DNA from 2 places in the Comamonas sp. UBA7528 genome. Region 2 is predicted to be linked to the other one. Evidence: predicted binding sites of a transcription regulator. Region 2 holds the regulator's gene; the other holds the start of a gene.

Region 1 (6,691 bases), on a different contig from region 2:
CGCCTGCTTGAGGCCGTCCTTGTCCAGCGCTTCGCCCTGGGCGGCCTGCAGATCCTGGAAGATGCCGCGCTTGAGCGGCTTGGGGCTGTCACCGAACAGCGCCGGGTACAGCTGCGCCAGCTGCAGCAGCACGGGATGGATTTCACGCACGGCGCGCGCGGGAGCGGCAGCGGACTGCGGTGCGGCGCCCTTGGCGGCAGCGGCACGTCCCCGTCCACCGCGCCGGTTGCGGCGACGGGCACCATCGGCCTGGGCGGGCTGTACGGCTGCGGCGTCGGTGGCCGGGGTTTCGGGGAGGGAGGACACGATTTCGGTCATGGGCAGGCCAATGGCGACAAAAAAACAAGGCCGCCATCATGCCAGCATTGGCAGTCCTGCGGGCGACGGGCGGCTTTGCAGGCTGCGGCCGGCACGGGAATGCGGTGGCCGTGCTGCGGCTGCAGGGCCCCTGCAGGGCGCAGCCCAGCGGTCAGACCAGGGCTTCGTCCAGCACTTCCACCCAGTGGCGCACCGGCACAGCCGTACCGGCTTGCAGGTGGGTGATGCAGCCGATATTGGCAGACAGGATGGCAGCAGGCGCACCGCCTTCAAAGGCCTCGTCCAGCGCATCCAGCTTGCGGGTGCGCAGCTGCTGGGAAATATCGGACTGCAGGATGGAATAGGTGCCGGCCGAACCGCAGCACAGGTGCGATTCGGTGCGCGCCGTGCGCAGCTGGAAGCCCAGCTTGCCCAGGTTGGCCTCGACCACGCCCTTGAGCTTTTGCGCATGCTGCAAGGTGCAGGGCGGGTGGTAGGCCATGGGCTGTGCAGGCACCTTGGCACGGCCGGCCAGCTTGTCGGCCAGTTCGGGCAGCAGGGCGGGTAGCAGCTCGCTCAGATCGCGCGCCAGCGCGCTCACGCGCTGGGCCTTGGCCGCATAGGCGCTGTCGTCACGCAGGGCATGGGCATAGTCCTTGACCATGGCGCCGCAGCCCGAGGCATTGCTGATGATGGCTTCGACTTCGCCGGCCTCCACGGCAGGCCACCAGGCATCGATGTTGGCGCGCATCTGGTCCCGCGCACTGTCCTGGTCATTCAGGTGGAACTTCACTGCGCCGCAGCACCCGGCCTTATCGGCGATCACGGTCTGGATGCCCACGGCATCGAGCACGCGGGCCGTGGCGTAGTTGATGTTGGGCAGCATCGCAGGCTGCACGCAGCCCGCCAGCAGCAGCACCTTGCGGGCGTGTGCACGCGTCGGCCAGACACCGTGTTCCGTCTTGGGTGGCACCTTGGCCTTGATGACCTCCGGCAGCAGCGGGCGCACGGCCTGGCCTAGCTTCATGGCCGGGGCAAACAGCGGCGAGGGGATGCCTTCCTTCAGCGCCCAGCGCTTGAGGCGCTCGCCCAGCGGGCGCTGCACCTTCTCGTCCACCACCTTGCGGCCGATGTCCACCAGGTGACCGTATTGCACGCCGCTGGGGCAGGTGGATTCGCAGTTGCGGCAGGTCAGGCAGCGGTCCAGGTGCTCCTGCGTGGCGCGGGTGGGGGTGGCCCCTTCCAGCACCTGCTTGATCAGGTAGATGCGGCCGCGCGGGCCGTCCAGCTCGTCACCCAGCGTCTGGTAGGTGGGGCAGGTGGCGGTGCAAAAGCCGCAGTGCACGCATTTGCGCAGAATGGCCTCGGCCTCCTGGCCTTCGGGCGTGCTGCGGTATTCGGGTGCGAGGTTGGTCTGCATCGTGGTGTCTCGTAATTCTTGTCAGGGCACGGCGTCAGAGCGCAGCGCTGGTGCGTCCGGGGTTGAAGATGCCCACCGGATCGAACGCGGTCTTCAGCTGTTTCTGGATGCGCTGCACCGCGGCATTCTGGGGATCGAACAGCGGTTCACCGCTGAGGGGCTGCGCAGCTTCCGCGCTGAACAGCAGCGCATCGCCGCCCACCGTGCGGGCGGCGGCTTTCAGCGCGGCGCCCGCGCTGCGCGGCGCCTGCACCCAGCGCAGGCCGCCATGCCATTCGACCAGCGGCGCGGCCGTACCGATAGGCAGCGCCAGCTCGGGCGCCGTCTGCGGCACGGACAGGCGCCACAGGCAGTGGTCAGCCGCGCGCGCGGTGAACCAGGGCAGTTGCAGCTCGCGGCAGGCAGCCCAGTCTGCGGCCGTGCTGGCGGCGTCCAGGCGGGAGCCGCCCATGCTGCGGCAAGCCGCATCCACGGCGGCCGTGGCGCCGCGCAGGCGGACGTACAGCGTGCCCGTGCCCCCATCCTGCAGCCAGCAGCTGGCATTCAACGGCAGGGGCTGGCCGCCCCAGGTGTTCAACTGTTTCAGGGCATCGGCCTGGCCGATGCCGTCAAAGCGCAGCGTGGCCTCGGCAGGTGCCACCGGCAGCACTTTCAGGCTGACTTCGGTGATCACGCCCAACGTGCCCCAGCTTCCGGCCATCAGGCGGGACACGTCGTAACCCGCCACGTTTTTCATGACCTGGCCGCCAAAGCGCAGCAGCTCGGCCTTGCCATTCAGAATTTCGATACCCAGCACATAGTCGCGCACCGCGCCCACGCTGGCACGTGCCGGGCCGGACAACCCTGCCGCCACCATGCCTCCCACCGTGGCCTGGCGGCCCTGGCGGGCAAAGTGCGGCGGCTCAAAGGCCAGGGCCTGGCCGCGTTCTGCCAGCACCTGCTCCAGCTGCGCCAGTGGGGTGCCGGCACGCACCGTCACCACCAGTTCGCTGGGTTCGTAATCGACGATGCCCTGCAGCGGGCGCACATCCAGCGCCTCGCCACGCAGTTCAAGGCCGAGGAAATCCTTGCTGCCCCCGCCCTGGATGCGCAGGGCTTGCGGGGTAGCGGCTTGGCTGGCGGCGCGCACGCGCTCGATGATCTGGCTCAGTGCTGGTTCCATGGGCAGCGATGGTAGCGGCAGCCCCCCTGGCGCGTACATGCCGGCCTTGTGATTTTTTTGAACAGCCGGCGTGAAGCGTGCTGGCCGGAGGCGTGCAGACCGCTGTTGCTACAACTTGTATAGCTGGCGGCGTTTGCATGGATTGAATCCTGACCGCCAAGCCACCCAGAGATCACACTGCAGTGCCCCAAACAGCTCCTGAAATCGCAGCATGCGGCACGGAAGCGGGCCGCCGCCCGTCCGAACGCCGCAGCCATAAAAAAAGCCCGCCAGGGGCGGGCTATGAATCGTCACGTCACTCGCAATGGGAACACCGACCGGGCGGCGGGCACCCCGTGCCCGGTCGGGAACCAGCGGCTTAGCGCTGGTAGGCGGACTCGCCGTGGCTGGTGATGTCCAGGCCTTCGCGTTCGGCTTCTTCCGACACACGCAGACCGACCGTGACCTTGCAGATCGCGAAGGCGATCGCTGCCACCACACCGGACCACACCAGAGTCACAACCACGCTTTTGAACTGCACCCACACTTGGTGGGCCATGTTGAAGCCTTCGGGCTCCACGCCACCCAGGCTGGAAGCGCAGAACACACCGGTCAGGATGGCACCCAGGATACCGCCCACGCCGTGGACGCCGAACACATCGCAGGTGTCATCGGCCTTGAGCATGCGCTTCAGACCCGACACGCCCCACAGGCACAGAGGGCCAGCGATCAGACCCATCACGATGGAACCCATGGGGCCCACGAAACCGGCAGCGGGGGTGATGGTCACCAGACCGGCCACCGCACCCGAGGCAGCACCCAGCATGGAAGCCTTGCCCTTGTGCAGGGCTTCGGCCACGATCCAGGACACGGCGGCAGCGCCGGTGGCAAGGATGGTGTTGATGAAAGCCAGACCGGCGATGCCATTGGCGGCGCCTGCAGAGCCGGCGTTGAAACCGAACCAGCCCACCCACAGCAGGGAGGCACCGACCATGGTCAGCGTCAGGCTGTGCGGAGGCAGGGCTTCACGGCCGAAACCGATGCGCTTGCCCACCATGTAGGAACCCACCAGGCCAGCGATGGCGGCGTTGATGTGCACCACGGTGCCGCCAGCGAAGTCCAGTGCGCCGTCGGCAGCCAGCAGACCACCGCCCCAGACCATGTGGGCCATGGGGATATAGCTGAAGGTGAACCACAGGATGGAGAACAGCATCACGGCAGCGAACTTGATGCGTTCGGCGAACGCACCCACGATCAGCGACACGGTGATGGCGGCGAAGGTGGACTGGAAGGCCACGAACACGTATTCGGGAATGGTCTTCAGCGCACTGGACAGCGTGTCCGGTGTGATGCCGGCCAGGAACAGCTTGTCGAAGCCGCCGAAGAACGTGCCTTCACCGCCGAATGCCAGCGAGAAGCCGTAGATGGCCCACAGCACGGTGATGGCCGAAAAGATCACGAACACCTGCGCCAGCACGGACAGCATGTTCTTGGAACGCACCAGGCCGCCGTAAAACAGTGCCAGACCGGGGATGGTCATCAGGATCACCAGCATGGTGGAAGTCAGCATCCAGGCGGTATCACCGGCGCTGAGGGTGGGAGCGGCTTCGGCAGCTGCTGCAGCGGCCGGGGCGGCGGCTTCGGCCACAGCGGCGACGGCAGGGGCGGCCTCTTGGGCCAGTGCACCGGCGGCTGCGGTCAGCAGACCCAGACCCAGTGAAAGTGCAGGGAGCGTTTTTTTCATGACTGTCTCTCGCTGAAGGGTGGAAATCAAAGGGCTTCTTTACCGGTTTCGCCGGTGCGGATGCGCACCACCTGTTCCAGGTCATAGACGAAGATCTTGCCGTCACCGATCTTGCCGGTGCGGGCTGCGGATTCGATGGCTTCCAGCGCCTGTTCCAGCACCGCGTCATCCACGGCCGCTTCCAGCTTCACCTTGGGCAGGAAATCGACCACATACTCGGCGCCGCGGTACAGCTCGGTGTGGCCCTTCTGGCGGCCAAAGCCTTTCACCTCGGTCACGGTGATGCCCTGCACGCCGATTTGCGACAGGGCTTCACGCACCTCGTCCAGCTTGAAGGGTTTGATGATGGCTGAGACCATTTTCATGATTGCGTCCTCCTGAATCGGGTGCTTCGGCGCCCGGAGTTGTAACTCGGTGGCTGGCTGCGGGGCGGCCATGCCGTCTGTCTGTTCGATGCGTACCGACTGTCACAAAGCATGGAGCGTGCCAGCCACAGTTCTCCCAAGCGGCGGCCAGGGCCCACTACAGTGTTGCCGAGGGGAAAGCGGTCGGTCACCCCGTCTGTGCACCAAAGCAGTGCAGACACCCAATATCCCGATTCCCGCCACGCACTTGTCTGGGGAGAACACGCCATGGGCCTTGCAAGCGTGCGCAGCCGCGCACTGGTTGGCATGCACGCGCAGCCAATCGAGGTGGAGGTGCATCTGGCCAACGGCCTGCCCTGCCTGACCCTGGTGGGCCTGGCCGATACCGAGGTGAAAGAGGCCCGTGAACGCGTGCGCAGCGCCATCCTGAACGCCGGGCTGGAGTTCCCGCACAGCAAACGCATCACCGTCAACCTGGCCCCGGCCGATCTTCCCAAGGACTCCGGCCGCTTCGATCTGCCCATCGCCCTGGGCATCCTGGCAGCCAGCGGGCAGATCGACCCGGCGCAGCTGGCGCGCTATGAATTTGCGGGGGAACTGTCCCTGTCCGGCGCACTGCGTCCGGTGCGCGGCGCCCTGGCCACCGCCCTGGCCATGCAGCTGCACCGCGAGAGCACGCCTTTGGTGCTGCCCCAGGACAGTGCCCGTGAAGCCGCGCTGGTGCCGGACACCACGGTCTATGCCGCCGCCCATCTGCTCGACGTGGTGCGGGCCCTGCAGCCCCAGGCCACCGAGGGCCTGCCACTGGCCCAGGCCCCTGCGCCTGCTGCGGCAACGGCCGGGCCCGACCTGGCCGATGTGCAGGGCCAGGCCAGCGCCAAGCGCGCGCTGGAGATTGCCGCCGCCGGCGGTCACGGCGTGCTGCTGGTGGGGCCCCCGGGCAGTGGCAAATCCATGCTGGCCCAGCGCTTTGCCGGCCTGCTACCGCCGCTGACCCCGCTGGAGGCACTGGAAGCCGCGGCCATGTCCAGCCTGGTCGGCCCCTTCGACGCCGGCACCTGGGGCCAGCGCCAGATTGCAGCGCCCCACCACACCGCCAGCGCCGTGGCGCTGGTGGGCGGCGGTTCACCCCCTCGGCCGGGCGCCATCTCCCGCGCCCACCATGGCGTGCTGTTTCTGGACGAGTTTCCGGAATTCGCCCGGACGGCCCTGGAGGCGCTGCGCGAACCGCTGGAGACCGGGCGCATCCAGATCGCCCGCGCCGCCCAGCAGGCCGACTTTCCTGCCCGCTTCCAGCTGGTGGCCGCCATGAACCCCTGTCCCTGCGGCCTCCAGGGCAGCCCCCGCTGCCGCTGCACACCCGATCAGGTGGCGCGCTACCACGCCAAGCTCAGCGGCCCGCTGCTGGACCGCATCGATCTGCAGGTGGAAGTCCCGGCTCTGGCTCCGGCCGAGCTGTTGCAGCGCAGCGAACCCGGCAGCGCCGGCGCGCCCGCCGAGACCAGCGCCCACGTACAGGCCCGCGTGGTGCAAGCCCGCCACCTGGCGCTGCAGCGCCAGGGCCACGCCAACCAGTGGCTGGAAGCCGCCACGCTGCAGCAGCACCTGCAGCTGGACGACGCCGCCCAGGCCCTGGCCCGCAAAGCCGCCGAACGCCTGGGCTGGTCGGCCCGCGCCACCCATCGCGCGCTCAAGGTGGCGCGCACCATCGCCGACCTGGCCGA
Region 2 (6,691 bases):
CACTGGGCGAACAGCTCAAGGCCGCGCTGGAAGCCACGCCCGCGTTCCAGCAGTGGGTGGATGCGATCGAGATCGCCGGTCCTGGCTTTCTGAACATCCGCCTCAAGCCCGCTGCCAAGCAGGAAATCGTGCGCGAAGTGCTGGCGCAGGGGGCCCGCTTCGGCTTCCAGGCCGACCGCGGCGAGAACGTCCTGGTCGAGTTCGTCTCTGCCAACCCCACCGGCCCGCTGCACGTGGGCCATGGCCGCCAGGCGGCGATTGGCGATGCCATCAGCAATCTGTATTCCACCCAGGGCTGGAAGGTGCACCGCGAGTTCTATTACAACGACGCGGGCGTGCAGATCGACACCCTGACCAAGTCCACGCAACTGCGCGCCAAGGGCTTCAAGCCCGGTGACGCGTGCTGGCCGACCGACAGCGAGAACCCGCTGGCCAAGAATTTCTACAACGGTGACTACATTGCCGACATTGCCCAGGCGTTCCTGAACCAGGAAACCGTCAAGGCCGATGACCGCGAGTTCACCGCCAACGGCGATGTCGAGGACTACGACAACATCCGCAACTTTGCCGTGGCCTATCTGCGCAACGAGCAGGACAAGGATCTGCAGGCCTTCAACCTCAAGTTCGACGAGTACTACCTCGAATCGAGCCTGTACCAGAACGGCCATGTGGAAGACACGGTCAAGCGCCTGATCGAAAGCGGTCACACCTACGAGCAGGACGGGGCGCTGTGGCTCAAGTCCACCGACTACGGTGACGACAAAGACCGCGTGATGCGCAAGACCGACGGCACCTACACCTACTTCCTGCCGGATGTGGCCTATCACATCCAGAAGTTCAAGCGCGGTTACGGCAAGGTCGTCAACATCCAGGGGACCGACCACCATGGCACGATCGCCCGCGTGCGCGCCGGTCTGCAGGCGGCGAATGTCGGCATCCCCCAGGGCTACCCCGACTATGTGCTGCACACCATGGTGCGCGTGGTGCGCAATGGCGAGGAAGTGAAGATCAGCAAGCGTGCCGGCTCGTATGTGACGCTGCGCGATCTGATCGAGTGGACCAGCAAGGACGCGGTGCGCTTCTTCCTGCTCTCGCGCAAGCCCGACACCGAATACACCTTCGACGTCGATCTGGCCGTGGCCCAGAACAACGACAACCCGGTGTACTACGTGCAGTACGCCCATGCCCGCATCCAGTCCGTGCTGCGCGCCTGGCAGGAAGCCGGCGGCGCGGGCGTGTCTGCGCTCGAAAAGGTGGACCTGTCCGCGCTGGAAGGCCCCCAGGCCCAGGCGCTGATGCTGCTGCTGGCCAAGTACCCCGAAATGCTGAGCGCTGCCGCAGCAGGCAATGCCCCGCACGACGTGACCTTCTACCTGCGCGATCTGGCATCCAGCTACCACAGCTACTACGACGCCGAGCGCATCCTGGTGGACGATGAAGCGGTCAAGCTGGCGCGTCTGGCCCTGGTCGCCGCGACGGCACAAGTGCTGCACAATGGTCTGGCGGTATTGGGCGTGTCCGCGCCCGATCGTATGTAAGCATTGACTCGCAAAACTATGAAGACCAAGCAACGTGGCGGAACCCTGATCGGGCTGATCCTGGGCATCATCATCGGCCTGGGGGCCGCTCTGGCAGTGGCGGTCTATGTGACCAAGGTGCCGGTGCCCTTCCTGACCAAGACCCCCAAGGACACCGAGGCCAAGGAAGCCGAACGCAACAAGAACTGGGACCCGAATTCGCCGCTGTATGGCAAGAACCCGGCCAACCAGACGCCGACGCAGCCGGTGACCCAGCAGCCCGTGGCGCCCACTGCGCCGCCGGTGGCCACGCCCACCACGCCACCGACCAGCGGTCCGGCCACGGGTGTCAGCACCCCGCCGGCCACCCCGCCGGTGCAGGATGCCAAGAAACCTGACGGCAAGGCCTCCTCGGCGGACCCGCTGGGGGACCTGGCCAACCAGAAGCTCAAGCAGTCGGAGGCCAAGGCGGCGGCCGCCTCGGGCTCGGACGGTTTCGACTACTTTGTGCAGGCGGGTGCCTTCCGCACCCAGGCCGACGCCGATGCCCAGCGTGCCAAGCTGGCCATGCTGGGCTGGGAAGCCCGCGTGAGCGAGCGCGAGCAGAACGGCCGCACCGTGTTCCGGGTGCGGGTGGGTCCGTTCGGCAAGCGTGACGACGCCGAGCAGCTCAAGGGCAAGCTCGACGGCGCCGGGGTGGATTCGGCCCTGGTGCGCGTGCAGCGCTGACAGGCAGAACTTTTTGCCACGGCCCGGCTCTGACTGGGCAGTGAATATCCCCTAACAGGAGTAGCTTTGATGAAACGCCGCGAGTTTTCCTTGGCCGTCACCTCGGTCGCATCTGCCATGGCCCTGGGCGCCACTGCGACCGCCCATGCCCAGGCCGCCGCCCCCAAGGAAGGCAAGGACTATGTGAAACTGTCCAAGCCCGCCACCACCGAGGCACCTGCCGGCAAGGTGGAAGTGGTCGAGTTCTTCTGGTACAGCTGCCCGCATTGCAACGCTTTCGAGCCCGCATTCGCCGCCTGGAAGCAGAAGGCCCCCGCCCATGTGGTGGTGCGCCGTGTGCCCGTGGCCTTCAATGCCAGCTTCGTGCCCCAGCAAAAGCTGTATTTCACGCTGCAGGCCATGGACAACTTTGACGCCATGCACGTCAAGGTGTTCCACGCCATCCACGTGGAGCGCAACAAGCTGGCCACCGATGACGCCATCTTCGAATGGGTGGGCAAGCAGGGCGCGAACGTGGCCAAGTTCAAGGAGATCTACAACTCCTTCACCGTGGCCAACCAGGTGCGCAAGGCTTCGGCGCTGCAGCAGGAATACGATGTGGAGGGCGTGCCTTCCATGGGCGTGGCCGGCAAGTTCTACACCGACGGCCCCCGCGCCGGCAGCATGCAGAACGTGCTGAATGTGGTGGACTATCTGGCCAACCAGAGCCGCAAGGCCTGAGCGGCCCCGCAGGGCCTGAGCGCCCTGCACACAGCCCGCTGGACAGCGGGCTTTTTTGTGTCGATTTCCCTGCGAGTCGCCCACAGGGCAGCCCTGGGGAAAACCAGTGCCCTACAATGGCTGCAAGATTCATGCCTTCTCACATGACACGCAAACTCCTCCCGATACTCGCGCTGACGGTCCTGGCAGCTGCCATGGGCACGGCACAGGCCGAAAAGGCCGATCGCAACAAGCCCATGAACATCGAAGCCGATGCGCTGCACCATGACGAGCTGCAGCAGGTCAGCACGTTCACGGGCAATGTGGTGCTGACCAAGGGCACCATCGTGCTGCGCGGCGCCAAGCTGGAAGTGCGCCAGGACGCCGAGGGTTACCAGTTCGGCAAGGTCTGGGCGGCCCCCGGCAAGCGCGCGTTCTTCCGCCAGAAGCGCGACACCCAGCCCGGCGCACCCGAAGAGTACGTGGAAGGCGAAGGCGAAATCATCGAATACGACGGCAAGAAGGACGATGTGCGCTTGATCCAGCGGGGCCAGCTGCGCCGCTACACCGGCGCCACGCTGAGTGACGACATCACCGGCAACATCATCACCTACAACAACCTGACCGATGTGTTCACCGTGGACGGCAACCGCCGCGCCACGCCGGGCAGCGAGGAAGCTGCCGCCGGCTCCGGCGGCCGCGTGCGCGCCGTGCTGGCGCCCAAGACCCAGCCCCCGCAGGCCCCGGTGGCGCCGAGTGCGCAGCCGCTCAAGCCTTCGGACACCATGAAATTGCGCAACCCGTGACCCGCTCTTCCGACACCCCGACCGCCCCAGGCGCCAGCAGCCGCCTGGAAGTGCACCATCTGGCCAAGTCCTATGGCAGCCGCAAGGTGGTCAAGGACGTGTCCCTGGCCGTGCAGAAAGGCGAAGTGGTGGGCCTGCTCGGCCCCAATGGCGCGGGCAAGACCACCTCGTTCTACATGATTGTGGGCCTGGTGCGCAGCGATGCCGGCGACATCTACATCGACGGCCATTCGGTGGCGAACATGCCCATCCACCAGCGTTCGCGCCTGGGCCTGTCCTATCTGCCGCAGGAAGCCTCGATCTTCCGCAAGCTCAGCGTGGAAGACAATGTGCGCGCCGTGCTGGAGCTGCAGCAGGACGAACAGGGCAAGCCCCTGACCAAGGCCGAGGTGGAGCGGCGCCTGACCGATCTGCTCAAGGAGCTGCGCGTGGACCACCTGCGCTCCTCGCCGGCGATTGCGCTGTCGGGTGGCGAGCGCCGCCGCGTGGAAATCGCCCGGGCCCTGGCCACGCAGCCGCGCTTCATCCTGCTGGACGAGCCGTTTGCGGGTATCGACCCCATCGCGGTGATCGAGATCCAGCGCATCATCGGCTTCCTCAAGGAGCGCGGTATCGGGGTGCTGATCACCGACCACAACGTGCGCGAGACGCTGGGCATCTGCGACCACGCCTTCATCATCAGCGACGGCCATGTGCTGGCGCAGGGCACACCGGAAGAGATTGTGGAGAACGCCGACGTCCGGCGGGTCTACCTGGGCGAACATTTCAGGATGTAGCCCGCCACTTCCGCCGCCACGACACACACACAAGATCACAGAGAGGGAGCGTCGCGTTGAAGCCTGGTTTGTCACTGCGGGTGTCGCAGCATTTGGCGCTGACGCCGCAATTGCAGCAGTCGATCCGCTTGCTGCAGCTGTCCACGCTGGAGCTGGCGCAGGAAGTCGAGCAGATGCTCGACGACAACCCGTTTCTGGAAGTCGACAGCGACGATGCCCCCCGTGAAGACTTCGGCCTGTCCCAGTCGGACACGCCGGCGCAGGGCGATGACTATGCCGCCGATGGTGCGCTGACGGCAGGGGCTGCGGAGGCGCCCGCCGACAGTGCGGAAGGCCCCGGCAGCGCGGAATACGATGCCCCCGACTGGGAGGGCGACGGCACCAGCGAACTGCGTCCCGATGACAGCGAATGGGGCGGCGATGCCCCGGCGCGCAACGCCCAGGGCGGCGATGGTGACGAAGTCAGCGCCCTGGACCTGGCCCGCGCACATGAATCGCTGACCGACCACCTGCTGCGCCAGTCGCTGTCGCTGCACCTGTCCGAGCTGGACCGTTATGTGCTGCGTTTCCTGATCGAGAACCTGAACGACGACGGTTACCTCGAAGAGTCGCTGCAGTCCCTGGCCGAGGGCTTGGCCGGCACGGACGACCCGGAGCAGCTCGACGAATTGGTGCACCGCTTCACCGTGGCACTGCGGCTGCTGCACAGCCTGGAGCCGGTGGGCGTGGGCGCCCAGGGCTTGGCGGAATGCCTGCAGCTGCAGCTGAACCATTTGCTGCAGCGCGGTGAGGCCGAGGCCAGTGTGGTGGAGACGGCGCTGGCCATCTGTGCCCAGCCGCTGGACCTGCTGGCACGGCGCGATGTGCGCCGCCTGATGCAGGCCACCGGCAGCAGCGAAGAGCGCACGCGCACGGCCATGGCACTGATCGCCCGGCTGGAGCCTCGGCCCGGCCGGCGCTTTGTCAATGTGGAGCGCAACATCATCGTGCCGGACGTGATCGTCACCCGCGCCGGCCGCCGCGCCAGCGAAGGCACGCCCCAGTTCAACGTGCAGCTCAACCCCGACGTGCTGCCGCGTCTGCGCGTGCACGATGTGTATGCCGGTGCGCTGCGCGGCCACAAGGGCAGCGAAGGCCATGCCGGTCTGCAGCAGCGCCTGCAGGAAGCGCGCTGGTTCATCAAGAACGTGCAGCAGCGCTTCGACACCATCTTGCGGGTGTCGCGTGCCATCGTGGAGCGGCAGAAGAACTTCTTCGTGCACGGCGAGCTGGCCATGCGCCCGCTGGTGCTGCGCGACATCGCCGACGAGCTGGGTCTGCACGAATCCACCATCAGCCGGGTGACCACCGCCAAGTACATGGCCACGCCGCACGGCACCTTCGAGCTCAAGTATTTCTTCGGCTCCGGGCTGGGCACGGAAACCGGCGGCAATGCCTCCAGCACGGCGGTGCGGGCGCTGATCAAGCAGTTTGTCTCGGCCGAGAACGCCAAGAAGCCGCTGTCGGACAGCCAGATCGCTGAGATGCTCAAGGAGCAGGGCATCGAGTGCGCCCGCCGTACCGTGGCCAAATACCGTGAGGCGCTGAAGATCGCGCCGGCCAATCTGCGCAAGACGCTGTAAGCCCGGACTGGGCCCGTGCGGAGGCGGGGCGCCTGCGGGCATGCTGCGCTGCCGCAAGCCCCCGGATGCGTGCAAACCGGCTGGGCAGCGCCGGCAGTTGGAGGTATCGTGCAGCCATCCTTGGTTCATTCCGCACATGCCACGGCCGTTGGCAGCAAAGGAGACTCCCATGGTTGCCCCGCTTTCTTCCTCCGCGCTGCCCCGCAAGCTGCTGTCGGCGCAGCCCGAACCCGATCACCCGCACAGCGTGGCCCGCATCGCCGTCGTGGGCAGCCTGCACATGGATGCGGTGCTGCACCTGGAACGCGTGCCCCACGCCGGGGAAACCGTGATGGCCCACAGCCTGCGCTACCTGCCCGGCGGCAAAGGCGGCAACCAGGCAGTGGCCTGCGCACGCCACGGCGCCCAGGTCACGCTGTTCGGCTGCGTGGGGCGTGACCACCATGGCAACAGCCTGCGGCTGGCGCTGCACGACGCCGGCGTGGAGATGGACCATGTGCAGGTGCTGGATGGCGTGTCCACCGGTGCGGCCATGGTGCTGG

The links. The regulator sigma-54, encoded in region 2, starts transcription at its own class of promoters, with help from an activator protein. The targets are predictions, from matches to a motif close to TGGCANGNAANCTGCTTT.
Region 1: a site for sigma-54 is predicted at 5,074-5,091, ahead of B3349_RS18770 (P-II family nitrogen regulator). Genes of this name have one in related genera too.

What each region holds. Positions count from the first base shown of each region.
Region 1 is NZ_DLMU01000015.1:76,304-82,994, forward strand. It holds gene B3349_RS18750 (ProQ/FinO family protein) at 1-318, opposite strand, end outside; gene glcF (glycolate oxidase subunit GlcF) at 470-1,717, opposite strand; gene glcE (glycolate oxidase subunit GlcE) at 1,752-2,879, opposite strand; gene B3349_RS18765 (ammonium transporter) at 3,238-4,602, opposite strand; gene B3349_RS18770 (P-II family nitrogen regulator) at 4,629-4,967, opposite strand; gene B3349_RS18775 (YifB family Mg chelatase-like AAA ATPase) at 5,235-6,691, shown strand, end outside.
Region 2 is NZ_DLMU01000010.1:384,556-391,246, reverse strand. It holds gene argS (arginine--tRNA ligase) at 1-1,538, shown strand, start outside; gene B3349_RS14780 (SPOR domain-containing protein) at 1,557-2,246, shown strand; gene B3349_RS14775 (thiol:disulfide interchange protein DsbA/DsbL) at 2,316-2,966, shown strand; gene lptA (lipopolysaccharide transport periplasmic protein LptA) at 3,110-3,751, shown strand; gene lptB (LPS export ABC transporter ATP-binding protein) at 3,748-4,527, shown strand; gene B3349_RS14760 (RNA polymerase factor sigma-54) at 4,584-6,149, shown strand; gene B3349_RS14755 (ribokinase) at 6,319-6,691, shown strand, end outside.